DNA from 2 places in the Salinivibrio sp. ML290 genome. Region 2 is predicted to be linked to the other one. Evidence: predicted binding sites of a transcription regulator. Region 2 holds the regulator's gene; the other holds the start of a gene.
The links. Region 2 encodes CRP, which controls carbon source genes, mostly activating them, when cyclic AMP is high. Its sites were predicted from a motif close to TGTGANNNNNNTCACA; they were not measured.
Positions count from the first base shown of each region.

Region 1: BZG23_RS04805 (NupC/NupG family nucleoside CNT transporter) is a predicted target of CRP. The motif match lies at 1,254-1,269, and genes of this name have one in related genera.

Region 1 covers NZ_MUEY01000003.1:252,958-265,380, forward strand. The annotation lists gene BZG23_RS04805 (NupC/NupG family nucleoside CNT transporter) at 1-1,040, opposite strand, end outside; gene BZG23_RS04810 (NRAMP family divalent metal transporter) at 1,620-2,897, shown strand; gene BZG23_RS04815 (Bax inhibitor-1/YccA family protein) at 3,105-3,773, shown strand; gene BZG23_RS04820 (TusE/DsrC/DsvC family sulfur relay protein) at 4,000-4,329, shown strand; gene yccX (acylphosphatase) at 4,425-4,697, opposite strand; gene BZG23_RS04830 (methyl-accepting chemotaxis protein) at 4,779-6,152, shown strand; gene BZG23_RS04835 (class I SAM-dependent methyltransferase) at 6,280-7,467, shown strand; gene BZG23_RS04840 (sensor domain-containing diguanylate cyclase) at 7,598-8,578, shown strand; gene BZG23_RS04845 (propionyl-CoA synthetase) at 8,660-10,543, opposite strand; gene BZG23_RS04850 (bifunctional 2-methylcitrate dehydratase/aconitate hydratase) at 10,610-12,061, opposite strand; gene prpC (bifunctional 2-methylcitrate synthase/citrate synthase) at 12,105-12,423, opposite strand, start outside.
Region 2 covers NZ_MUEY01000009.1:93,747-106,036, reverse strand. The annotation lists gene BZG23_RS10145 (SlyX family protein) at 1-136, shown strand, start outside; gene slyD (peptidylprolyl isomerase) at 189-680, opposite strand; gene BZG23_RS10135 (YheV family putative zinc ribbon protein) at 731-934, opposite strand; gene kefB (glutathione-regulated potassium-efflux system protein KefB) at 944-2,743, opposite strand; gene kefG (glutathione-regulated potassium-efflux system ancillary protein KefG) at 2,736-3,317, opposite strand; gene BZG23_RS10120 (ABC transporter ATP-binding protein) at 3,516-5,444, shown strand; gene BZG23_RS10115 (TIGR02444 family protein) at 5,453-5,929, shown strand; gene BZG23_RS10110 (hydrolase) at 5,913-6,902, shown strand; gene BZG23_RS10105 (YheU family protein) at 7,031-7,249, shown strand; gene BZG23_RS10100 (phosphoribulokinase) at 7,306-8,175, shown strand; gene crp (cAMP-activated global transcriptional regulator CRP) at 8,425-9,057, shown strand; gene BZG23_RS10090 (FAD-dependent oxidoreductase) at 9,188-10,054, shown strand; gene BZG23_RS10085 (DUF1338 domain-containing protein) at 10,122-10,913, opposite strand; gene astD (succinylglutamate-semialdehyde dehydrogenase) at 10,924-12,290, opposite strand, start outside.

The sequences.
Region 1 (12,423 bases), on a different contig from region 2:
AAGGCAAAGGTCACAATCACCTGGCTTTGCACAGACAAGTTCGCTTTGATATCGGCAAAGGATAAGAAGGCGACAAACTCATTGAGTGCGATTTTCTGCCCTAATAGGTTGCCGACGGCAAACACTTCATGCACCGGCACCCCAGTAAGCAATGCCAAGGGTGAGAATAAATAGCCGAACAGGCTTTCTAGGCTTAAGCCTTCTAAATCAAGCAGCTCGCCAATGCTCCCGAGCCCGGCGTTTAGCATCGCAATCACACTGATAAAGGCCACCAGCATAGTACCCACGGCCACCGCGACTTTCATGCCGTTCATCGCGCCACTGGCCAAGGCATCAATCGCGTTCGCTTGGTCGCTATCGCTGATCTCCACCTGGTTTTGCTCAGCCGGTGTTTCCGTCTCAGGGACGATGATTTTGGCCATTAATAATCCACCGGGCGCGGCCATAAAGCTCGCGGCAATCAGGTATTTCAAATCCACGCCCATGGCGGCATATCCACCAAGTACACTGCCGGCCACTGAGGCCATGCCGCCGACCATTACGGCGAAGAGTTCAGAGCGAGTCATTTTGCTAAGAAAAGGGCGAACTACCAAAGGAGATTCGCCCTGAGAAAGAAAGATGTTGCTGGTTGCCACCAGAGACTCTGCGCGGCTGGTGCCGAGTAATCGCTGTATGCCGCCGCCGAGGAGTTTGATAACCCACTGCATAATGCCGAGATGATAAAGGAGAGAAATCAGCGCACTGATAAAAATGATTAACGGCAGTACTTTAACAGCGAAAATAAATCCATCGTTCGCCAGAGGTCCAAACACAAACTCGATGCCTTCGTTGGCAAAGGAGAGCAGCTTCGCCGCGCCATTACTCATTGCCCCTAGCATGGCTTGACCAAAGGGAATATAGAGCACCAGGGCAGCAAACCCAGCTTGCAGGCCAAACGCGCCTAGCACTGTTCGCCAGTTGATCGCTTTGCGGTTGGAGGAAAATGCGCACGCGCATAGAAACAGAGCGACCAGACCTGCCGCACTATAGAGGAGTTGCATAAATAGATTACCTTGCCGTTGTGTTGCACTTGCGGTACGGATGAGTACGACACGCTGCCGGGGTGGCAAGAGGTTCCATCATGCGTTACATCGTACCGCGGGTTCGGTGAAGGTGGGCCCGACCTTGGACGCTTTTTCTTCAGCCGCAAATCGCGACACAGTCACTCTTTGGCTATCGCTGCGCAAAGAGCACATGTTGGGCGAGCATTCTAGTGTGATTAAACTCTCATTTCCAGCAGAATTTGACGCTCGATCACACTTATTGAGTGGTTATAGAGGGTTGCAAACTGTCTTTTTGGCTGTGTCTTGTCTCTCAGACAATGGTCGGATGTTTATCCCTCTCTTTTTGTGTCACCTTGGTGGTGTCTATCATTCACACCCTGCATCACGCCTGCGCTTAACAAATTTGGCAAGATTGGTTGACACGTTTGGCTCATATGATATTCATGGGTGGCTATTGACAAAATCATTGAAGGTAAAGCGATAAAAATAAGCCTCAATGGAAAAACAAAAGCAATAGCGCTAAAAAACATAAAACAAAGCAAACACAACAACGCAACCACAATAAAGGAAACACACATGCAAACCGTCTCTTCGCATCAGGCAGGATCTAGCTTGTCGGTGATGCAACGTCTACGCGCATTGGGGCCAGGTATCATGATGGCCGCGGCAGCTGTAGGCGGCTCTCACCTTGTTGCCTCGACCAAAGCCGGAGCCATTTATGGCTGGCAACTCGCGGCATTGATCCTGCTCGTTAACTTGTTTAAATACCCCTTTTTTCGAGCAGGCGTACAATACACCGCGGGAACCGGTGAAACCTTGGTCGAAGGCTATGCGCGTTTAGGTCGGCCTTATTTGTGGCTGTTTGTCGCGTTAAGTGCGGTCTCTGGGGTGATTAACACCGCGGCCTTGACCTTATTTAGTGCCAGCTTGCTCAGCTATTTTGTGCCGTTTGATCTCTCACTGACGGTGCTCTCGAGCATTATTGTGGCCACCTGCTTAGTCATCTTGATTGCGGGGCATTACAAAGCGCTGGATACCTTATCAAAAGTGATCATGGCGACGCTGACATGCGCCACCTTAGTGGCGGTGACGATTGCCGTGGGGAATCCTGTCGCGGTTGAACCCAACTTCAATGCGCCCTCGATTTGGTCTGTCGCCGCCATCGGCTTTATCGTGGTGACCATGGGTTGGATGCCCGCTCCGATTGAAATATCTAGCATCACCTCGGTGTGGCTCAAGCGTAAAGCGCAATCTGAGCCGATTAACGCCAAAGCGGCGCTGTTTGATTTTAACGTCGGTTACATCGGTACCGCGCTGTTGGCGATTGTGTTCTTATCACTCGGTGCCTTGCTTCTGCACGGCAGCGGGGTGGAGTTAAAGCAATCGGGTATCGGCTTTTCGCATCAGTTAGTGGGCCTGTACGCCGCCACCATTGGTGAATGGTCGCGCTATTTGATTGCCGTGGTCGCCTTTTTCTGTATTTTCGGCAGCACCATTACCGTGATTGATGGCTATGCGCGGGTCGTATCAGAATCACAACGCTTGTTGCGTGAACAAACAGAAGCCGAGGCGCACCCGGGCATCGCACAAGGTTGGATGATGCTGATCTCGGTGTTGGCACTGGCGATTGTGGCGTTTTGGACCGGCGCACTGCTGACCATGCTTGATTTCGCCATGGTGGCGGCATTTGTCACCACGCCCTTTTTCGCTCTGTTGAACTATATTTTGGTGACCAAGCACCGCTTGCCGCCTGAAGTGACCATGAGCAAAGCGATGCGTGCGCTAGCCATTACTGGATTAGTGTATTTATTCGGCTTTTTGGCGGTGTTCGTCTGGTGGAAGTGGTTGATGTAACAAAGTTTACCTTGTTCGCGCTTAAAGGGCTGGGTTAACATCCTTTTACAACTTCACCATCGGTGTTGAGCGCGGATAAGGTATTATTGACCTTATAAAAGCCAGTCGTGGTTTAGGTTAAGGACGTGGGTGGCTTGAAAAAGTGAACGACTGCCCACATAACTGTCGTATATAAAAATGGATTGTTAACCCAACCGGGAGAACGTTATGAACGATCGTATCGTTTCGCACAGCCAGTCACAGCAGAGTGCGTTATCTACAAACAAAGTGCTACGTAATACGTATGCACTGCTATCGATGACACTGATCACCAGTGCTATCGCGGCCTTTATCGCTATCGCTGTCGGCATCGGCCCAATGATGTCGCTAGGTATGACCCTAGGTGCGTTGGCGATCGTGTTCTTTGTGCTACCACGCACCATGAACTCCTCCGCCGGTATTGTATGGACCTTCGTGTTCACCGGCTTACTGGGTGCCTCACTCGGTCCAACCTTGACCTACTACCTGAGCCTGTCTAGCGGCCCAGGGATTGTCATGCAGGCGTTGGCGACCACAGGTATGGTGTTCTTAGGCCTATCGGCGTATGCCATTACCTCTAAGAAAGACTTCTCTTTCATGGGTGGTTTCTTGGTCGCGGGTGTGATTGCTCTACTGGTGGCGATGGTCGCGAACATCTTCTTGCAGATCCCAGCGCTGAGCTTGGCAATCAGCACCATCGCGGTACTGATTTTCTCAGCCTTCATTCTGTATGACACCAGCAACATCATTAATGGCGGCGAGACTAACTACATTCGCGCCACCGTGTCGCTGTACTTGAACATCTTCAACATCTTCGTTCATATGCTGAGCATTCTTGGCTTTATGAACGACGACTAAGCCTCGTGCTTTAAACCGTAAGTCACAAAGAGCCGGCATGCGCCGGCTTTTTTTATGGCTGCTTTTTTAGCCCTAAAAGCGTGTGATTGAATGGCGCACCCACTCAGTGAAGCGCGCCACATCAGGCACAGTGAACGCCAGTTGCACTCGCCCGCCCTGCTCGCTATGCTTTGCAGCCTCAATCAAAGCGATAACGTCCGGTCAGATGACGAACAAAGGTAAAAGTATGCTGGTGTATGAAGGTGAAACCATTGCGACGGATGCGCAAGGGTATTTAAAAAATGTGGATGATTGGCACGAAGCCCTGGTACCGCTGCTTGCCGAACAAGAAAACATTGCGCTGACCGAAGCCCATTGGGAAGTGATTCACTTCGTCCGCCATTTCTATCAAGAGTACAACACCTCACCGGCGGTGCGTTTGTTGGTTAAATCGATGGAAAAAGAATACGGCCCAGAGAAAGGTAACAGCAAATACTTGTTTAAGCTGTTCCCTAAAGGCCCGGCAAAACAGGCCACCAAGCTGGCAGGCTTACCCAAGCCCGCGAAATGCCTCTAGTCACCGAGGCCGATAGCTCAAGCGCCGCCACACCTTCGCGGCGCATGTAACGATTGGCTCTAGGCTCTCTTCTATTGAGACCTGTTATTAAGGCGCTACAAGATGGCAAAGCCATCAACGGCGCGCCATTCCGCGTCCTCTTGATCAACCTGATCGACGCCCGCCGTCGGTGGCCCTTTATCTAACCACGCCATTAACGAATCCACTGACTCTTCGCGTCCACAAGCCAATACCTCAACGCGACCATCCGGCAGGTTCTTCGCGTATCCGGTTAATGAGAGCTTCAACGCCTCATGGGCGGTGTGATAACGAAAGCCAACCCCCTGAACGTGACCTGTGACATAGGCTTTGACACATTTTTGAGACATCTGTCACCTCTCCTATATTCCCATTGCAAAACGACACCTGTATAACGCTACATGAGACAAGTCGTTTGACAGGATGGCGTCATGAAAGAAGTTGCGTTTCGATGGATTGATAAATATTTTATCCACCTTCGGCTACAAGAAAAATTTTACCTTATCTTTTTCCTCCCCTTGCTCGCAATGGTTGTGATTGCGCTTACCTTGGATGCCGCCTCGGATACCCGTGTGGCACACAAGATGGAAGCGGAAGGCCAAGCCATTCAAGCCATGGTTGATAAATACGACCTCCCGAAAGGCGAGGTACAAACCCTGCTCAATAACCAGCAAACCGGTTTTACGTTCAATGGTAATGAGCTTGTCTATCAACTTGACGGCTCACTGTTTAGCCATATGAGCGCCACCGACTGGAGCCTACTGATCGGTATGGTTCTGGTGATTGCAGTACTGATTTACTACATCATGACCTTTATTGGCGGTGCGATGTACACCATGAACCAAGCCTTATTAAAGCTAGCAGATGGTGAGCTGAGCTACCGAATGAACTTTATTCCTGTTCGTGATGAGTTTAGCCAAATTGCCGTCACTATCGATAAAGTGCTTGAGCGCGAGCAAAACTTGGTGAAGGCGATTCAACAAAGCGCTGAAATGATGGATGGCTTGTCAGCAAGCTTGCAGCAGCGTAGCGATGAGAGTGAAGCCTTGGGTGAGAGTCAGCGCCAGTATCTTGATTCACTGGCCAGTGCCACCGAAGAAATGGCAGGCTCGATTCGCGAAGTGGCCAGCCATGCCACGGACACCTCAACCCAAACGCAAGAGGCCACCGAAGCGGCGAACCAAGGACGTCAGCAAGTCCAGCAAACCATGGCCGCGATTAACGGCCTTGCCAGCGAAATTGCCCAAGCGGCGGATAAAGTCAGCGAGCTGAGCAAAAACGCCGAGCAAATTGGCACCGTGGTGACCACCATCAATGGCATCAGTGAACAAACCAACTTGTTGGCGCTGAATGCGGCGATTGAAGCGGCACGTGCCGGTGAACAAGGCCGCGGCTTTGCGGTGGTGGCCGATGAAGTACGTACACTGGCCAGTCGCACCCAAGAGTCAACGGTTGATATTCAGTCTATGATTGAATCACTGCAAGCGCATACCGCGGATCTGCGCCGCGTGATGGAAGGCACGGTTGAAAATGCGTCAGCCAGCGAGGCGGCGGTGCAAGAAATTGATACCGAAATCAGCCAAATCGCTGAGCGCAGTGGCACTATCGCCGATCGCAGCACCGAGATTGCGGCCGCTGCCGAACAGCAAGGCAATGTCGCGGGCACAATTTCACAAGACGTCGAACAGGTACGCAGTCAGTCCACACAAGTGGCACAAATGCTGCGTGATTCTGCCACCGAAGTCAGCGAGCTGGGCGCACAAGCTCATCAGCTGAAAACCTTAGTGGCAGGGCTTCGTACCTAAACGCCTGAGTCTACCCCCCTCACGCTTGTAATCACGCGCCCTTCTCTGGGCGCGTTTTTATTGCAATCCCCCTGACCTTGCTCGACAATACCCGCCCTTTTTTGCTTTGCCTCGTTAGGACACCATCATGACTGCCACTGTGTATCTCGCCAAAGGCCGCGATAAATCTATCAAACGCCGCCACCCCTGGATTTTCTCGCGCGGTATTGCCCGTATTGAAGGAAAGCCAGGTTTAGGTGACACTGTCACTGTCTGCGATCATCAAGGCGAGTTTTTAGGCCTTGGCGCGTTCTCGCCACAATCGCAAATTCGGGTACGCATGTGGTGCTTTGAAAAAACCCCCATCGACAGTGACTTTTTCCTTGCCCGTATTCGTGCGGCAAAACCGCTACGTACCATGCTCGCCGAGCGTGATGGCTTAACCGGTTATCGTCTCTTAGCCGCCGAGTCAGACGGTGTCCCCGGTATTACCGTGGATAAATACGATAACTACTTGGTGTGCCAATTGCTCAGCGCCGGCGCGGATGCCCAGCGTGATAATCTGGTCACCGCCCTACGCACCGAGTTTCCAGAGTGCCATATCTATGAGCGCTCCGATGTGGCCATTCGTAAAAAAGAAGGCCTTAAACCGCGCACTGGCGTTTTACACGGTGAGGAGCCGCCTGCCTCTGTCATCATCGAAGAAAATGGCGTGGCAATTGAGGTTGATATTACCAACGGCCACAAAACCGGTTTTTATCTCGACCAGCGTGATAGTCGCGAACAAGCGGTGAAATACATGGATGGCAAACGGGTCTTAAACTGCTTTTGTTATACGGGCGGCTTTGGCTTGTATGCGCAAAAAGGCAATGCCAAACATGTCACTAATGTTGATGTGTCACAGCCTGCGCTCGACAAAGCGAAAGCCAATGCCGCCCGAAACGGCTTTGACCTCACCCGCGCGGAATTTGTCAATGCCGATGTGTTCAAGCTGCTGCGCACTTATCGCGAACAAGGCGAGCGCTTTGACGTGATTGTGATGGACCCACCTAAGTTTGCCGAGTCGAAATCCCAACTGACCGGCGCATGTCGCGGCTATAAAGATATCAATATGCTCGCCATGCAGCTTCTTAATCCGGGTGGTGTACTGCTCAGCTATTCTTGCTCGGGTTTGATGGATGCGGGCCTGTTCCAAAAGATCCTCGCGGACGCGGCGTTAGATGCCGGTAAGAACGTGCAGTTTATCGAACGCTTTGCGCAAGCGGCGGATCATCCCACTCACAGTGCTTATCCTGAAGGCTTTTACCTGAAAGGGTTTGCCTGCTTGGTGCAATAAGTCGCAAGCAGTATCGCACTTTTGTGTCAGCAGGCGACCTATGTCGTCTTCTGACCTAGACACTTCTGTCTAGCGCCTCTACTGTATTTAGAGAGTCAGCGTTTAGAGAGCCAGCAACAGGAGTGTATGAATGCTCAGTCCCATTAAGCCACAAGATGAAGATCAGCGTTTAAAAAAACTAGAAGAAACGGGCCTGCTAGATACCGAAGACGAAGAGCGCTTTGACCGTATCACTCGCTTAGCAAAACGTTTATTCAACGTCCCGATCGCCCTCGTTAGCTTAATCGACAACGATCGTCAGTGGTTTAAATCCTGCTTTGGCCTGACTGTGCGCGAAACTTCCCGCGATATTTCTTTTTGCGGCCATGCCATTTTGGGCAATCAGCCGTTTGTGGTTCAAGACGCCAGTGCCGATCCACGTTTTGCCGATAACCCTTTGGTGACTGGTGACCCGCATATCCGCTTTTATGCCGGGCACCCGCTTTCTCTTAGTGATGGCACCAATATCGGCACACTCTGTGTTATTGATACCCAGCCAAGACGTTTTAGCCAAGAGGACGTGCGCTTTTTAAAAGATCTGGCGCTACTCGCGGAAAGTGAGTTGTCATCGGCACATACCGCTTACACTGACGACATTACAGGCATTTCTAATCGACGCGGTTTTATGCAACTGGCGAGCCGAGCGGTACAGCATTGCCAGTCAATTAATGCTCCCTATTCATTAGCTTTTTTGGACTTAAATAACTTTAAAGCGATTAATGATACCTACGGCCATGCTGAAGGGGATATCGCGTTATCTCACTTAGCCAACTTGCTGCGCGCCAATATGCGCGAATCGGATGTGTTCGCCCGCTTTGGTGGGGACGAGTTTGTGGTGTTTCTCTATGGTGCGGGTCGTCAAGAAGCGGAGAATGCCCTCGAGCGTTTTGCTGGGGTGGTTGAACGATTTAATCAAATCAACCGGCACACGTATCCTCTCTCATTTAGCCAAGGCATTGCGACCAGCTCAGCCACCTCGCACCGCGGTTTAGATGACTTGTTGGATGAAGCGGATACCAAGATGTATCAACAAAAAATGCGTCAAAAAGCCCACAACGGTGATGAGTCCTAAGCGGTGTAGACGTGTAAACGAATAAAAAACGTGGCACACAAAGGTGCCACGCGTTGTCGATAGTACTCACAGCCTTTGCATCTAGTGTGAAAGCGCCGAGGCGATGGTCTCCAAACTACTCGGATCATCAATCGTCGAGGGCACGTGATAAGCCTCGCCATCCGCCATTTGGCGAATAATGCGACGTAATATTTTCCCTGACCGTGTTTTGGGCAACTTATCGACGATAACCGCTTTTTTAAAGCAAGCGATCGCGCCAATTTGATCCCGCACACGCTGAACTAACTCCTGTTCGATCTCGCCACTCACAGAGACAAAACCATCTTTCAGTACCACCAAGCCGAGCGGCAATTGGCCTTTGAGCTCATCGTGCATGCCCACCACTGCACATTCGGCGACCGCTTCATGGCTACCCAGTACTTCTTCCATTTCTCCGGTCGATAAGCGGTGGCCCGCGACGTTAATCACATCATCTATCCGTCCCATCACAAACACATAGCCATCTTCGTCCATGTAGCCCCCATCACCAGAGACATAGTAACCGGGGAACTGGCTGAGATAGCCGGCTTCAAAGCGATCGTGGTTGCGCCACACCGTGGGCAGGCAGCTGGGCGGCAGGGGACGCTTCACGGCAATATATCCTTGCTGGTTTGGCGCCGCAGGATCGCCCATTTCATCGAGAATACACACCTGATACCCCGGGCTTGGCATGGTTGCCGAGCCAGGCTTGGTCGCAAAACAGGTTAACCCTAATGGATTGCCTGCAATCGCCCAGCCGGTTTCAGTTTGCCACCAGTGATCCACCACGGGTCGCTGGGTCTTTTCTTCTACCCATTCCAATGTCGGTGGGTCAAGCCGCTCGCCGGCCATAAACACCGTGCGTAACGATGTCATCGGATAACGCGCCAGGTGCTCACCGTTTGGATCTTGCTTTTTAATCGCCCGAAAGGCGGTAGGCGCCGAGAACAAGATGCTGACGTTATACTCATCACACACACGCCAAAACGCCCCCGCATCCGGTGTGCCGACGGGTTTGCCTTCAAACATCACCGTGGTGCAGCCGTGTAGCAAAGGGGCATAGACAATATACGAGTGCCCCACTACCCAGCCGACATCCGAAGCGGCCCAAAACACTTCACCGGGTTTGACGTTGTAAATCGCGCTCATGCTGTACTTCATCGCTACCGCATGGCCGCCATTGTCACGCACTACGCCTTTGGGTTTGCCCGTGGTGCCGGAGGTATAAAGGATATACAAAGGATCCGTAGCATTAACGGGCACCGGCGCCGCAGGAGTAGCTTCAGCCAATAGCGCCGCCCAATCAGCATCACGCGGATTGTCTAAATTAGAACGACACATCGCACGTTGATAGACCACCACATGGTCGGGTTTGTAGCGACTGTCCATGATGGCTTGATCAACCATCGGCTTATAGGCCAAGGTTTTCGCGCCCTCAATGCCGCATGAGGCGGTAAGTACCACCTTAGGCTCCGCGTCTTCAATCCTTACCGCCAGCTCGTTCGGGGCAAAGCCACCAAACACCACCGAGTGGATCGCCCCAAGCCGTGCGCAAGCGAGCATGGCCACGGTCGCTTCTGGGATCATGGGCATATAAATCACCACGCGATCCCCCTTTTCAACCCCTAGCCCTGCCAGCATGCCCGCAACTTTCGCCACGTAGTCACGCAGCGCGGCATAGGTGTAGGTGGTTTTTTTGTCGGTGACCGGGGAGTCGTAAATAAGTGCAGTTTGTTCGCCTCGACCTTGCTCGACATGAGCATCAAGCGCCATATACGCGGTGTTCATAGTGCCATCGGCAAACCAGCGCTCAATGCCATTGTCATCTTTGCTAAGAATGGTTTGTGGAAAGGTAAACCAATCGAGCTGTTTGGCCTGCGCCTGCCAAAAACCCTCGGGATCGCGGCTAGCCCAATCCGCATGGTGTTGATAACTGGCTTCTTGCATAAGCGGCTCCTTATCGCCCGCCATGAGCGAGCGATGAGTTAGCAAGCAACGTGTTTAATAACGTGCTTAGTTAATCACAAACAGAGACATAAACGTGTGCACTGGGGTTTTCTCCAGCGCGGCCTGGTCGCTACACAAGGCAGCGATTTTTTCGCTCTGTGCTTGCGGGAACCGGGTCGCCAAGTTAGCGCGGAATTTTTGCTCCAGCACAGGGATCCCTTCTTCGCGACGGCGGCGGTGACCAATTGGGTATTCCACCGCGACTTGTTCAGTACTGCTGCCATCGGTAAAGAAGATTTGGATCGCATTAGCAATCGAGCGCTTGTCGGCTTCAAGGTATTCCGCGCTGTAGCGTGGGTCTTCTTTGATCACCATTTTTTGCCGTAGCGCATCAATACGCGGGTCGGCGTGATGGAAGGCGTCTTCGTAATGCTCGGCCACTAGATTGCCGTATAGCAGTGGCACTGCCACCATGTATTGCAGGCAGTGGTCACGGTCAGCCGGGTTAGCCAACTCCCCTTCTTTAGAAATGATGCGAATGGCCGATTCATGGGTGGTGATTTCAATACGTTCAATCTCATCCACACGGTCTTTCACCTGTGAATGCAGGGTGACCGCCGCTTCCACCGCCGTTTGGGCATGAAACTCTGCTGGGAAGGAAATCTTAAACAACACGTTTTCCATCACGTAGCTGGCAAAGTCTTGTTTGATACTAAAGGGATTACCGTTAAACAGCACATCGTAATAGCCCCACTTGGGTGCGCTGAGTACCGACGGCAAGCCCATTTCACCTTTCATGGTGATCATCGCCAACCGCACCGCGCGGGAGGTGGCATCGCCCGCCGCCCACGATTTGCGTGAACCGGCGTTCGGCGCATGGCGATAAGTGCGCAGCGCACAACCATCTACCCAAGCTTGAGAGACGGCATCAATAATCTGCTCCCGATTACCGCCCAGCATTTTGGTGACCACAGCCGTTGATGCCACGCGCACCAATAAAACGTGATCGAGCCCGACGCGGTTAAAGCTATTCTCAAGGGCAAGCACGCCTTGGATCTCATGGGCTTTGATCATCGCGGTCAATACATCGCGCATGGTAAGCGGCGGTTTGCCTTCGGCCACGGCCACGCGGCTTAAGTAATCGGCGGTGGCCAAAATTCCACCTAGGTTATCGGACGGATGGCCCCACTCCGCGGCGAGCCAAGTATCGTTAAAATCGAGCCAGCGAATAATACAGCCGATGTTAAACGCGGCAGTGACCGGATCAAGCTCGTGGGAGGTGCCCGGCACACGCGCGCCATGGCGCACAGTCGTCCCCGGCACCAGTGGACCCAGGTGTTTGGTACATTCAGGGAAACGTAGCGCCAGCAAGCCGCAGCCAAGGGTATCCATCAAACAGTTACGCGCGGTGTTGTAGGCTTCTGCCGAGGCAATCGGCGTGCTATCGACATAATCAGCAATTTGCACCAATAAGGCATCGGGGTCGGGGCGCTGGTTCAGTTCTACGTTGTTGCTCATGGTCAATTCCTTCTGTGATTTCAATCGGGTGAATGCGCGCTGATTAGGGGCGCTGATCGATTGGTAGCCAATCTTGGTGCTCAGGGCCGTCGTAATCGGCACTGGGGCGAATAATGCGGTTATTAGCGCGCTGCTCAAACACATGCGCCGCCCAGCCCGTCACTCGGCTCATAACAAAAATCGGGGTAAACAATTTGGTCGGGATCCCCATAAAGTGGTAGGCCGATGCGTGATAAAAATCGGCATTGGGGAACAAGCCTTTTTCGCGCTTCATCACCTGCTCAACCCGCTCAGACACGTCATAAAGCCAAGCGTCCGGTGCGTTTTCGGCAAGCTGTTTCGACCAATGCTTAATAAGCGCA
Region 2 (12,290 bases):
CAGCGCGTTAACCCAGCAGCAGGGGGACATTGAGCGTATGACGGTACAGATTCAATACTTAGTCAGTAAATTAAAAAACATAGAGCCGGAAAACATTGCCAGCCAAGCAGAAGAAACGCCGCCACCGCACTACTGATACGAAAAAGGCGCCATTCGGCGCCTTTCATTCACCACAGACGGAGACCGTCTTAGTGGTCGTGACCACAGCTTTCACCCTCTTGGTGAATATGACCGTGAGACACTTCCTCTTCTGTCGCTTCGCGAACGTCAACCACTTCCACAGAGAAAGACAGGGTTTGACCGGCTAGCATATGGTTAGCGTCAACTACCACTTCTTCACCATCAACTTCAGTCACTTCGACCGGGATTTGGCCTTGGTCCGTTTCTGCCATAAAGCGCATGCCCACTTCTACTTGGTCTACGCCTTGGAATACGTTAGCCGGTACGCGTTGTACCATGGCTTCTTGGTAATCGCCATAGGCTTCGTCTGGGCCTACAGTCACGTCAAAGCTCTCACCTTTTTCGCGGCCTTCCAGCGCGTTCTCAAGACCTACAATCAGGTTACGATGACCGTGCAGGTATTGGAGAGGCTCTTGTGCTGTTGATTCGTCAACAAGTGCACCATCTTCATTTTTTACTTGGTAAGCCAGGCTGACTACCACATCTTTTGCAATTTTCATGCTCGCTCCGAGACCGGAAGGTAAATGGACTGCCGATGATAACGGATCCCCTACTCCGGTTTAAAGATCCCAATGACATTCTCTGCTGACTCGGCACCAGAGTGTGACTGTTGTGCCGAATCAGGCAACCGACTATCATGATAATCGCAGCTGACACATTCTACTTTGTCAATATTATTTTCGCGCCATACTCGTAACGTATCGAGTTGTTGACACGCTGGGCATGCTGCCCCAGCAATGAAACGTTTTTTCACTTCAACACCTTACTCATCTCGGTTCCAACTTTGGTGCCGCTCACTGTCACCACGCATTTCTCGGTCAAAAATTTCTTCCAACTCTTTGCGTGCTTCTTTCACTCGGGAGGCCGTCGCCAAGTCTTCGCTGTGTTGCGGCAATAGATCTTGCAATACCCGCATATCCAACTTACGGAATAAAATTTCGGCTCGCTTGGCTTTATACGGATGCATACCCAGTGACTCTAGCGTCTGCCGCCCCAGTTCAAGTGCGCCCAAAAAGGTTTCACGCGAGAACTGGTCAACGCCCTGCGCCATCAATTGATAAGCCTCTACACGGCTCCGCGCCCGTGCCATTACCTTTAAGTTAGGGAAATGGCGCGCACAAAGATCAACAATCTCCATCACCTCGTCAGGCGAATCAGTACAAATCACAATCGCTTCTGCGGTATGCGCACCGGCCGCCCGTAATAAATCGAGCTGGGTTGCGTCGCCATAATACACTTCATAGCCAAAGCGACGTAGCAGCTTAATCTGCGTCGGATCACGTTCTAATATGGTCACGCCAATTTTGTTAGCGAACATCAAACGCCCTACCACCTGACCAAAGCGACCAAAACCGGCAATGATCACGCGCGCATCAGCTTGCTCAAACTGTCCTTGGGGCGGCGCTTCCTCTGGCTCGTTGAACGTGCGGGCAAACCAGCGCTGTTGAAGCGTCAGCATTAAAGGCGTCGTCATCATTGATAAGCTCACCACCACCAACAAAAATGCATTCAATGGCTGGTCGAGTAACCCTTGGCTGCGCGCGGCAGTAAAAATAACAAACGCAAACTCCCCGCCTTGGCTAAGCAACACCGCCATTTGACTACGTGCCTTTGGCGCCACGCCAAACAGACGCGCCAACCCGTAAAGCAATATGGTTTTTGCAAAAATTAACGCTGCCACCGTGCCTAAAATTGCGAGGGGATAATCGAGCAATAAGCCGAGATCAACGGTCATCCCCACCGCAATAAAGAACAGCCCGAGCAACAAACCTTTGAAAGGCTCAATCGCGGTTTCTAGCTCATGACGGTATTCACTTTCAGCAAGCAATACGCCCGCAAGAAACGCCCCGAGCGCCATCGATAAGCCCAATGCTTGCATGGCCAGGGCAATACCAATCACCAAGGCCAACGAGGTCACGGTAAATAGCTCGGTGACACCGCTCATGGCCACTAAACGAAACAGCGGGCGCAGCAGGAAATGACCGCCTACTAGCAAAATACCGATACCGACAAACATCCATAATACGTCGAGCCAGCTACCGGCACTGCCACCGGCAAGCGCAGGGATCATCGCGAGCATCGGGATTACCGCAATGTCTTGGAAGAGCAAGACCGCAAAGCCTGACTGTCCGGTTTCGCTGCGCATTAGGCGTTGATCTTCGATAATTTTCATCGCAATCGCGGTAGAAGAAAGCGCCAGGCCAACTCCAATCACTAATGATTGGGAAAGGGTTAAGCCTGTCATCATACATACCACACCAATGGCGAACGCGGTGAGTACCACCTGACTGCCCCCAAGCCCGATAATCGGTCGGCGCATTTGCAGTAACTTTTTCGGGTTCAGCTCCAGACCAATCAAAAACAGCAGCAGCACCACGCCAAATTCCGCAAAATGGAGAATCGCATCCACATCACGGACCAGACCCAGCCCCCAAGGCCCGATCACTATGCCTGCCAGCAAATAACCGAGGACAGAGCCCATGCCCAAGCGCTGTGCCAACGGAACCGCAATCACCGCGGCCAATAAAAAGACAAAAGCCACCGATAAGAGGTTGTTATCCATCCTCTCCTCCTTGTTGCGCCAACGGGTCGGCGAGCCAATCGGCGTAAATCTCGGCAAACGCATCGCGATCGGCATCGCCAACGCGACGTGCCCAGTGCAACACCAACGGCGGGATCCAATACATCCGACATAATGAGGCGGTTAACTCAAAGGGTTGCAATAACTCGGCCATCGAATATTTATTGTAACCTTGCTGGCTAAACGCTTCGGCCGCACCGCCAGTGGTCACCACAAAACGACAGGTTTTATCGGCCAACGCATCCCCGCCTTGTCCATGAGCAAACCCTTTCCCTAACACCACATCTATCCACTCTTTTAACAATGCCGGACAGGAATACATTTGCAGTGGATGCTGAAAGACCAACACATCGGCGTCAGTGACCAACGCACGCTCATGATGCACGTCCACCACAAAATCAGGGTATGCGGCGTAAATATCATGGACTGTGACATGGGCCAACGGCGTAATGGCCTCAATTAAGCGACGATTGGCAACAGATTCATCGGGGTCGGGGTGAGCAAAAATCACCAGTACCTTGGGAAGAGAGGGGCTTTCAGCCTTATCTCGGGGCATAGGCTTCCTTGTCGTTATGATTATTGTAAGAACGCAATCTGTTCATTTATTCTATGTTTTTAACTTTAACACACAAATATGCCCCGTCTGTGTCTGACCAGTGGGATGACGCGGTAGAATTTGGCAATCCTCGTATCAAGCTGGTATAACGACCGCGCAACCATGCGCATCCATCAACCCGAGACAGACTGAGAAATCATGATTCGCTTCTCCGACATTCAACTGCTTCGCGGTGGTAAGCCCCTGCTTGACCACACTTCTGCCACTATTTCGCCAGGCGACAAAGTCGGTTTGGTGGGGAAAAATGGCTGTGGCAAATCTAGCCTGTTTGCATTGCTGCGCCATCAATTATCGTTGGATGCCGGCAATTGTGACTATCCGAGTCAGTGGCAGGTAGCATGGGTGGCGCAAGAAACCCCAGCACTCGACAAAAGCGCACTTGAATACGTCATTGATGGCGATAGCGAATACCGCGAGCTACAGCAAGCCTTACGCGACGCCGAAACCCGTGATGATGGTAATGCGGTAGCGATGTTGCACGACAAATTGGATGCGATTGGTGGTTATACCATTGAAGCACGCGCTGCGAGTCTGCTTGATGGTTTGGGCTTTAGCCAACCACAAATCCACTGGTCACTCACCCAATTCTCAGGTGGCTGGCGAATGCGGCTGAACTTAGCACAAGCGCTATTATGCCGCTCTGATCTACTGTTGCTGGATGAACCCACCAACCACCTAGATCTCGATGCGGTGATGTGGCTGGAAAAATGGCTACAGCAATATCCAGGGACCTTGGTGTTGATCTCTCACGACCGGGACTTTTTGGATCCTGTCGTCAACCGTATTATTCATATTGAGCACCAACAGCTTAATGAATATACGGGTAATTATTCCGACTTTGAACAAATGCGCGCGCAAAAATTGGCTCAACAACAGGCGCAGTACGAAAAGCAACAAAAGCAAATTAACCACATGCAATCGTATATTGATCGCTTTCGCTACAAAGCGACCAAAGCCCGTCAAGCGCAAAGTCGGATTAAAGCCCTTGAGCGGATGGAGAAGGTATTGCCCGCGCAATACGATAACCCATTTAGTTTTACCTTCTTCACCCCGGATGCCTTACCCACACCGATTTTGATGATGGACAAGGTGGCGGCTGGTTATGATAAGACCCCCATTATTGAAAACATTCGCCTTAACCTGGTGCCGGGGGCGCGCATTGGCTTACTGGGGCGCAATGGTGCGGGTAAATCAACCCTGATTAAACTGCTCGCGGGTAGCCTACCCGCCATGGCCGGTGAATTAACCTACTCGCAAGGGGTGAAAATTGGCTATTTTGCCCAACACCAACTTGATACGTTGCGGATCGACGATACGCCACTTCAGCACCTAAACCGGTTAGCCCCTACCACTGCTGAGCAAACCTTGCGTGATTTTCTCGGCCGGTTTGGCTTTCAAGGCGACAAGGCGCTCGAGCCCATCGGTCCCTTTTCTGGAGGCGAAAAAGCCCGCTTGGTGCTCGCTTTGCTGGTGTGGCAAAAACCGAACCTACTGCTACTCGATGAGCCCACTAACCACCTTGACCTGGATATGCGCCAAGCATTAACGCTGGCTTTACAGTCCTACGAGGGCGCGATGGTGATTGTCAGTCACGATCGCTTTTTGCTGCGCGCCACTACCGATGACTTGTACTTGGTCGACAATGGCGCAGTGCTACCCTTTGATGGAGACTTGAACGATTATCATCGCTGGCTGACCGATCAACAGCGTGCTGATCGCGCTGAGAGCAAAAAACAAGCGGCCGCGGAGAAAACAGCACCGCAACAAACCCAAGTGGATCGCAAAGCGCAAAAACGCCGCGATGCCGAATTACGCAAGCAAACGGCGCCTTTGCGGAAAAAAATTGACAATCTCGACACACAGATAGAACAACTCTCTGCCATTATCAGTGACGCGGAAAGCCAGTTGGCGGATCCTGAGATTTATCACAGTGATAACAAAGCGCGACTCACGGCGCAATTGCAACGTCAAGCGGATGCCAAATCGACGCTCGAAGAGGTGGAACAAGAATGGATGGAGCGACAAGAAGAGCTGGAAGCCCTGGAGGCGACATTCACTCAAAGCTAACCCCTGGGATGGCGAACCCCGCCGACCTGTGGCAGTTTTGTTTACATCATTATGGCAAGCCAGAGGTGAAACAAGCCTGCCTCAAGCTCCAAGACGAGCACCAAGGTAACGTCAACCTTGCCTTGTTGCTCGCCTGGATTGAGCAACATGGCTACGGCCTTGCCCCCGAGAGCCTGAGCCAACTCAAACACGCGTTGAGCCGATCGGAGCATTTGCTTATTGCCTATCGTCACCTGCGGCGAGATTTGAAGCCGCGGGTCGGCAGTGGACAGTACAAAAAAATGCTTAACTTTGAGCTCAGCTTAGAAAAATTCCAACAGCAGGATTTAGTCGAGGCCCTAAATCGTCAAACCTGGCTCACGGATACCGCCTCTCCTCTCGCCTACTATTGCCGTCAGCTGTCACCATCAGCACGCAACCTATATACATCACTGAGGGTGACGCCCGCCGAGGAAGAGGGAAGTAACCATGATGACACCGTTTAGACCCATTCCCAGTGCACGGAATGCGCACCTACAAACCTTGTTGCCTCGCTTTCTGCGTCGTGCCCCGCTTTTCACCCCTCGCTGGCAGCAATTTGATCTGCCCGATGGCGATTTTGTTGATTTGGCCTGGACACATCAACCGCAACCTGGGCAGCCGATTGTTGTTTTATTCCATGGCTTAGCCGGCAGTTTCGACAGCCCGTATGCCAACGGCTTGCTCGCCGCGTTCCAACGTCAAGGTTGGTGCGGCGTAGTGATGCACTTTCGCAGCTGCAGTGGCCGCCTTAATCGTGCCGCGCGGACCTATCACTCTGGAGAAACCCAAGACGCACGTGCCTTCTTAACCTATTTGCGTGAGACCTATCCAGAGAGTCAAATTGGCGCGGTCGGGGTTTCCTTAGGGGGAAACATGCTGGTACGTTATCTGGCGGACTATCACGATGATCCCATCGTGACCTGTGGTTGCGCAGTGTCACCCCCACTTGACCTAGCCGCGTGCTCGATGCGTATCCAGAAAGGGTTTTCCCGTGTTTATCAAGCCTATTTGTTGCGCTCGATGCGACAAACCCTTGCTGAAAAGCTGACCCGTCATCAGCAAGTCGGCCGGTGGCATGCGGGAGAACGCCCAACGATCAATACGTTGTTTGAGTTCGACCAAACTGTCACTGCCCCGCTTCATGGCTTTGACGATGCACACCATTATTACCGTGCCTGCAGCGGCCTTTCCGTGCTTAATGCCATTAAGACACCGCTGGCCATCATTCATGCCAAAGACGACCCGTTTATGACCGACGCGGTGATCCCAACGTCCCCCTTACCCGCCAATATCGACTACCAACTCACAGAGCATGGCGGCCATGTTGGTTTTGTCACGGGAAGCTGGCGCCAACCTCAGTTGTGGCTTGAGCAAGCGGTGCCCGGCTGGTTAGCGTCTTATTTGCCGCATGAGTCACTGAGCAAGACGGCACGTTAGTGCCATCAAAGGAATCAAAGAGAACCACTGCATTTACTGGTATGATCGGGTAAAATGCGAGCCAATTCACAACATTCGCATCACGCACCCTCGCGTGCCATCCTGAGATAAATAAAAGGTGATGTAGTATGATGGTTCCATGGCAGTCGATTCCCGACGAAACACTGACAGCGTTAATTGAGCACTTTGTATTACGGGAAGGAACCGATTATGGTGAGCAAGAAGTCAGCTTTGCACAAAAAGTTGATGATGTTCGCCAACAATTACAATCCGGAGACGCCGTGATTGTGTATTCCGAGTTGCACGAGACAGTGGATATTCGTCGTAAAGCAGCACTCGGCTCTTAGCATCGCAGTACACGCCGTATCGCGATACAAATTCAGACTGAATGACAGGGCGCGTCATGTCGGCTAAACATCCAATTATTGCGGTTACTGGTTCGTCAGGAGCCGGTACCACCACTACCTCGGAGGCCTTCCGTAAGATGTTCCAGATGATGAACATCAAAGCGGCCTGGCTAGAAGGGGACAGCTTTCACCGTTTTACTCGTCCCGAAATGGACGTGGAGATCCGTAAAGCGCGTGAACAAGGCAAGCATATCAGCTACTTTGGCCCCACCGCCAACGACTTCCCTCGACTAGAGCAGTTTTTTCGTGAGTATGGCGACCAAGGCACGGGAAAATACCGTCGCTATTTACATACCTTTGATGAAGCGGTGCCCTATAACCAAATGCCTGGTACCTTCACACCATGGCAAGACTTGGCCGACAATACCAATGTATTGTTTTACGAAGGATTGCACGGCGGGGTGGTCGACGGTGACGTCAATGTTGCGCAACACGTCGACCTCTTGATAGGTATGGTGCCCATCGTCAACTTAGAGTGGATTCAAAAATTTGTCCGCGATACGCGCGATAGAGGTCACTCTCGTGAAGCGGTGACCGACTCGATTGTGCGCTCAATGGATGATTACTTGCACTATATCACTCCGCAATTTTCTCGCACCCATATCAATTTTCAGCGCGTTCCCACGGTAGATACCTCAAACCCATTAAATGCCAAAGGGATCCCGTCTTTGGACGAGAGTTTTGTGGTGATCCGCTTTCGTGGGATGAAAAATGTCGACTTCCCCTACCTGTTGCAGATGATCACTGGGTCGTTTATGTCACGGCATAACACCTTAGTGGTGCCTGGGGGAAAAATGGGCTTTGCGATGGAATTGATTATCCGTCCATTGATCCAACAATTGATAGAAAAAGGCAAGATTGGCTAAGGCGTAGCGCATCCATGATGTATTACTTCTCAAGCCGTGATCTTAGCCACGTTTTTGCCAGATTTTTAGGCGGTTGGCCTAGATCAAAATCAAGAAATCACCAACAAAAAAAGATACACTCTTGTTAACATACAGTGAGCTTGTAGCCCGCGTTCAGACTTCGTATTCTGTGCAATGATCTGATGGGTTACCCCTCAGACAAAGATAGGACGTTGTTGCCGGGCAACACATGCAGAGGAAATAAGTTATATGGTTCCAGGAAAACCTCAAACAGACCCTACACTCGAGTGGTTCCTTTCACATTGTCATATTCATAAGTATCCGTCTAAAAGCACGCTTATCCATGCAGGTGAGAAGGCGGAGACCTTGTATTACATCGTGAAAGGGTCTGTGGCCGTACTGATCAAAGATGAAGAAGGCAAGGAAATGATCCTGTCTTACCTTAACCAAGGTGACTTCATCGGTGAGCTCGGGCTTTTCGAAGAAGACCAAGAGCGCACTGCTTGGGTTCGCGCTAAATCACCGTGTGAAGTGGCAGAAATTTCATTTAAGAAGTTCCGCCAGCTCATCCAAGTTAACCCTGACATCTTAATGCGCCTGTCTTCACAAATGGCGCGTCGTTTGCAGGTAACTAGCCAAAAGGTAGGGGATCTCGCCTTCCTGGACGTCACAGGGCGCATTGCGCAAACCTTGTTGAACTTGGCGAAGCAGCCAGATGCCATGACACACCCTGACGGTATGCAAATTAAGATCACCCGTCAGGAAATTGGCCAAATTGTCGGCTGTTCGCGTGAAACCGTGGGACGTATTCTAAAAATGCTGGAAGAGCAAAACCTCATTTCCGCACACGGTAAAACCATCGTGGTATACGGCACACGCTAATTGCGCCGCTCTCTGTATCACCAACCGACGCCCTGGCGTCGGTTTTTTTATCTCCACTTTCTGGCAAGCACGCGGATAGCTTCTAAACTCAAAACGATATTGTTAACACTAAATTAACAAGGTGTCGTTTATGAAAAAAGTGATAACTGCCCTCACCGCCCTCGCGCTCTCTGTGTTTTCAGTCCATGCCGCATCCAATACCACGATTGTACACCCCGAGCCACGCGCTGGCTCAGCGCTTGACCTCTATGCCATTGAGCTGATTGAATTTCTTGCTGAAAAATCGGGAGAATCTGTCACCTTACAAGCCTTTGACGGCCAAATTGGCTCTCAGTCTCGTAAAGTGGAGATGCTCAAGCAAGGCAAGCTCACTGTCGACTGGCTTGGTGCCGACCGTACACTGGAATCGGAACTGATCCCCATTCGCTATCCCGTGTTTCGTGGTTTACTCGGCCATCGCCTGTTTATTACCAACCAAGCCACTGAGCCCCAACTCGCTCAGATAAATAGCGCGGGTGATTTGCAGTCTCTTACCATGATTCAGGGACAAGGCTGGGCCGACGTCAAAGTGCTCAAGTCAGCAGGATTTCGGGTACGTGAGATATCGAGCTTTGAAAACATTTTCAAAGTGGTTGACACAGGCCGTGCCGATCTCTTCCCTCGAGCCTTGATTGAGCCTTTTAGTGAATTAGCCGAGCGGCCGCAATACGGTAATCTGTTAGTTGACCCTCACCTGATGCTGATCTATCGCTTCCCAATGTTCCTGTTTGTGTCTCCGCAGCACGCTGACGTCGCCGAGATGTTAAATGGCGCTTTTGAATCGGCATACCAAGACGGATCATTTATTGAGTTTTTCAATAATGCGCCTTTAGTTAAGGAAACCTTTGAAAAGGCCAACATTGGTGAGCGTACTGTCATCCGAGTTGACAACCCTCACTTAAGCAACGAAACACAAGCGATTCCAGACACGTTTTGGCTCGACATCGAGGTCCAATAGACAATAAAAAGGGAGCGTATCACACGCTCCCTTCTTGCCATGATGTCGATAAGCAATGCGTGACGCACTAATGGGTGCTTTCAAAAATTTTGTCTGCCGAAGCAGCCACAAAGCCCTGATAGAGATCACCATTGGGCAACACATACCGCTTAGCAAACTCGTAAAAGCCACCTGGGATGGTTTGCGTGCAATCAGAGAAAGCAACCGGCACACGATCCGCCATGGTAGAGGATTGCTCCAGATACACAGATGCATCACCTTTGACTTCCCCACCTGACTCGTTAATCGCAAAGCCATTGTCACGCAATGTGTTGTTCACCGATTGGCAATCATCATGTGCATTAAGCTGATTTACACTCACGGTAAAGTGGTTGGCGCCATAGCCGTGTGCAGCGACCCAAGACGCATATTCACTCTCTTCGGCAAGCGTTTGATAGGTTGCCCAATCAATATCCCATAGACGACCCTGATGGAGAAAATCGCTACCTGTGAGTGACGACTCATCGACCTGTGCCACCAGCTTCTCAACAATCGCCTGAAGCGCGGGCGAGCATTGCTCGACCATCAACTCACTGATAAAGACTTTCGGCATCAGAGGATCGGGGTGCTCAAAATGACAAGCATTGAGCTTTTTCGCTTCAAAGGTATAGTCACCTTTTTGCTGATACCCCAAGGCGAGAAATGGACGCGCAAGTACCTTTAGCCCAACCTTAGCCAAACCAAATGTCCGTAAGGCAATATGATCATTGATCAAAGGTTGCCCTTCCTCTAATAAGGCATGCACCTTATGTGCCGATGGGCACAGACGGTTGATGTAGTCCTGCCACAGTTTGTCGAATAACGCTTGGCCACTGTCCATGTTGCTCTCCTTAGTCCTGTTGAGTCGGTATACCGGGGGCGAACGTTTCGGGCAGTACCACCTGCTCCCCTTCCATTGACGCCATCGGATAGGCGCAATAGTCCGCTGCATAGTAAGCACTCGGGCGTAAGTTCCCTGAGGCACCCGGCCCACCAAATGGCGCATCACCGCTAGCGCCCGTCAATTGACGGTTGCGGTTAACAATCCCTGCACGAATATGGTCAAGGAAATATTGCCATTCACCATCGTCTTCACTGATAAGCCCGGCAGACAATCCATAACGGGTGTCATTGGCTTTGGTCACCGCATCGGCCATATCGTGATAACGCTGTACTTGTAGAAGCGGGCCAAAATACTCTTCATCCGGTAACTCTTGAATGCCGCTCACATCCAGAATGCCTGGTGAGATCACCGCATCATGTAGGTGCTCGCACTCAATCACGGGTTTTGCGCCGAGGTCGACCAACTTTTGCTGTGTGGCCAGAATACCCTCCGCCGCCGCGACCGAGATCTGCGCCCCCATAAACGGCGCCGGATCATCAAACTGACCGCCTACACGTACGGTTTTTGTCCACTGCGCCAGACGCGTCAAGATCTTGTCGCCCATTTCACCCTCAGGTAATAGCAAACGGCGCGCACAGGTACAGCGTTGACCCGCACTGAGATAAGCCGACTGAATAATGGTATAAACCGTCGCTTCTAGATCACCGAACTGGTTACTGACCACCAAGGGATTATTCCCCCCCATTTCCAGCGCCAGCATCTTATCAGGCTGACCGGCGAATTGGCGGTGGAGGATATGGCCAGTATTGGCGCTACCGGTAAATAGCAGTCCGTCGATGCCTCGGGCTTGTGCTAAAGCCTCGCCGGTATTACGGCCACCTTGTACCAGATTGATAAGGCCATGCGGCAGCCCCGCCTCTAACCAATACCCCAGTGTTTTTTCCGCGACCTTTGGCGTTAGCTCTGACGGTTTGAACACCACACTGTTGCCCGCCAATAGCGCGGGGACAATGTGGCCATTAGGAAGATGCCCCGGGAAGTTGTAGGGACCAAAGACTGCCATGACGCCAAGAGGACGGTGGCGCAACACAGCTTGCGTGCCATTGACATCTTTTTCGCGTGAGCCCGTTCTCTCGTGGTAGGCACGCACCGAGATCGCCACTTTGCCGATCATGGCCCCGACCTCGGTTTTTGTCTCCCAAAACGGCTTTCCCGTTTCTTCAGCAATGGTGCGTGCCAAATCGTCGGTGTTGGCCTTCACGACCTCAGCGAAACGCTCAACCAGCGCTTGGCGCTCGGCAAATTCAGTATTACGCCAAAGAAGAAAGGCTTCACGTGCGGCGCTAACCGCTTGTTCAACCTGGGGGCGCGTCG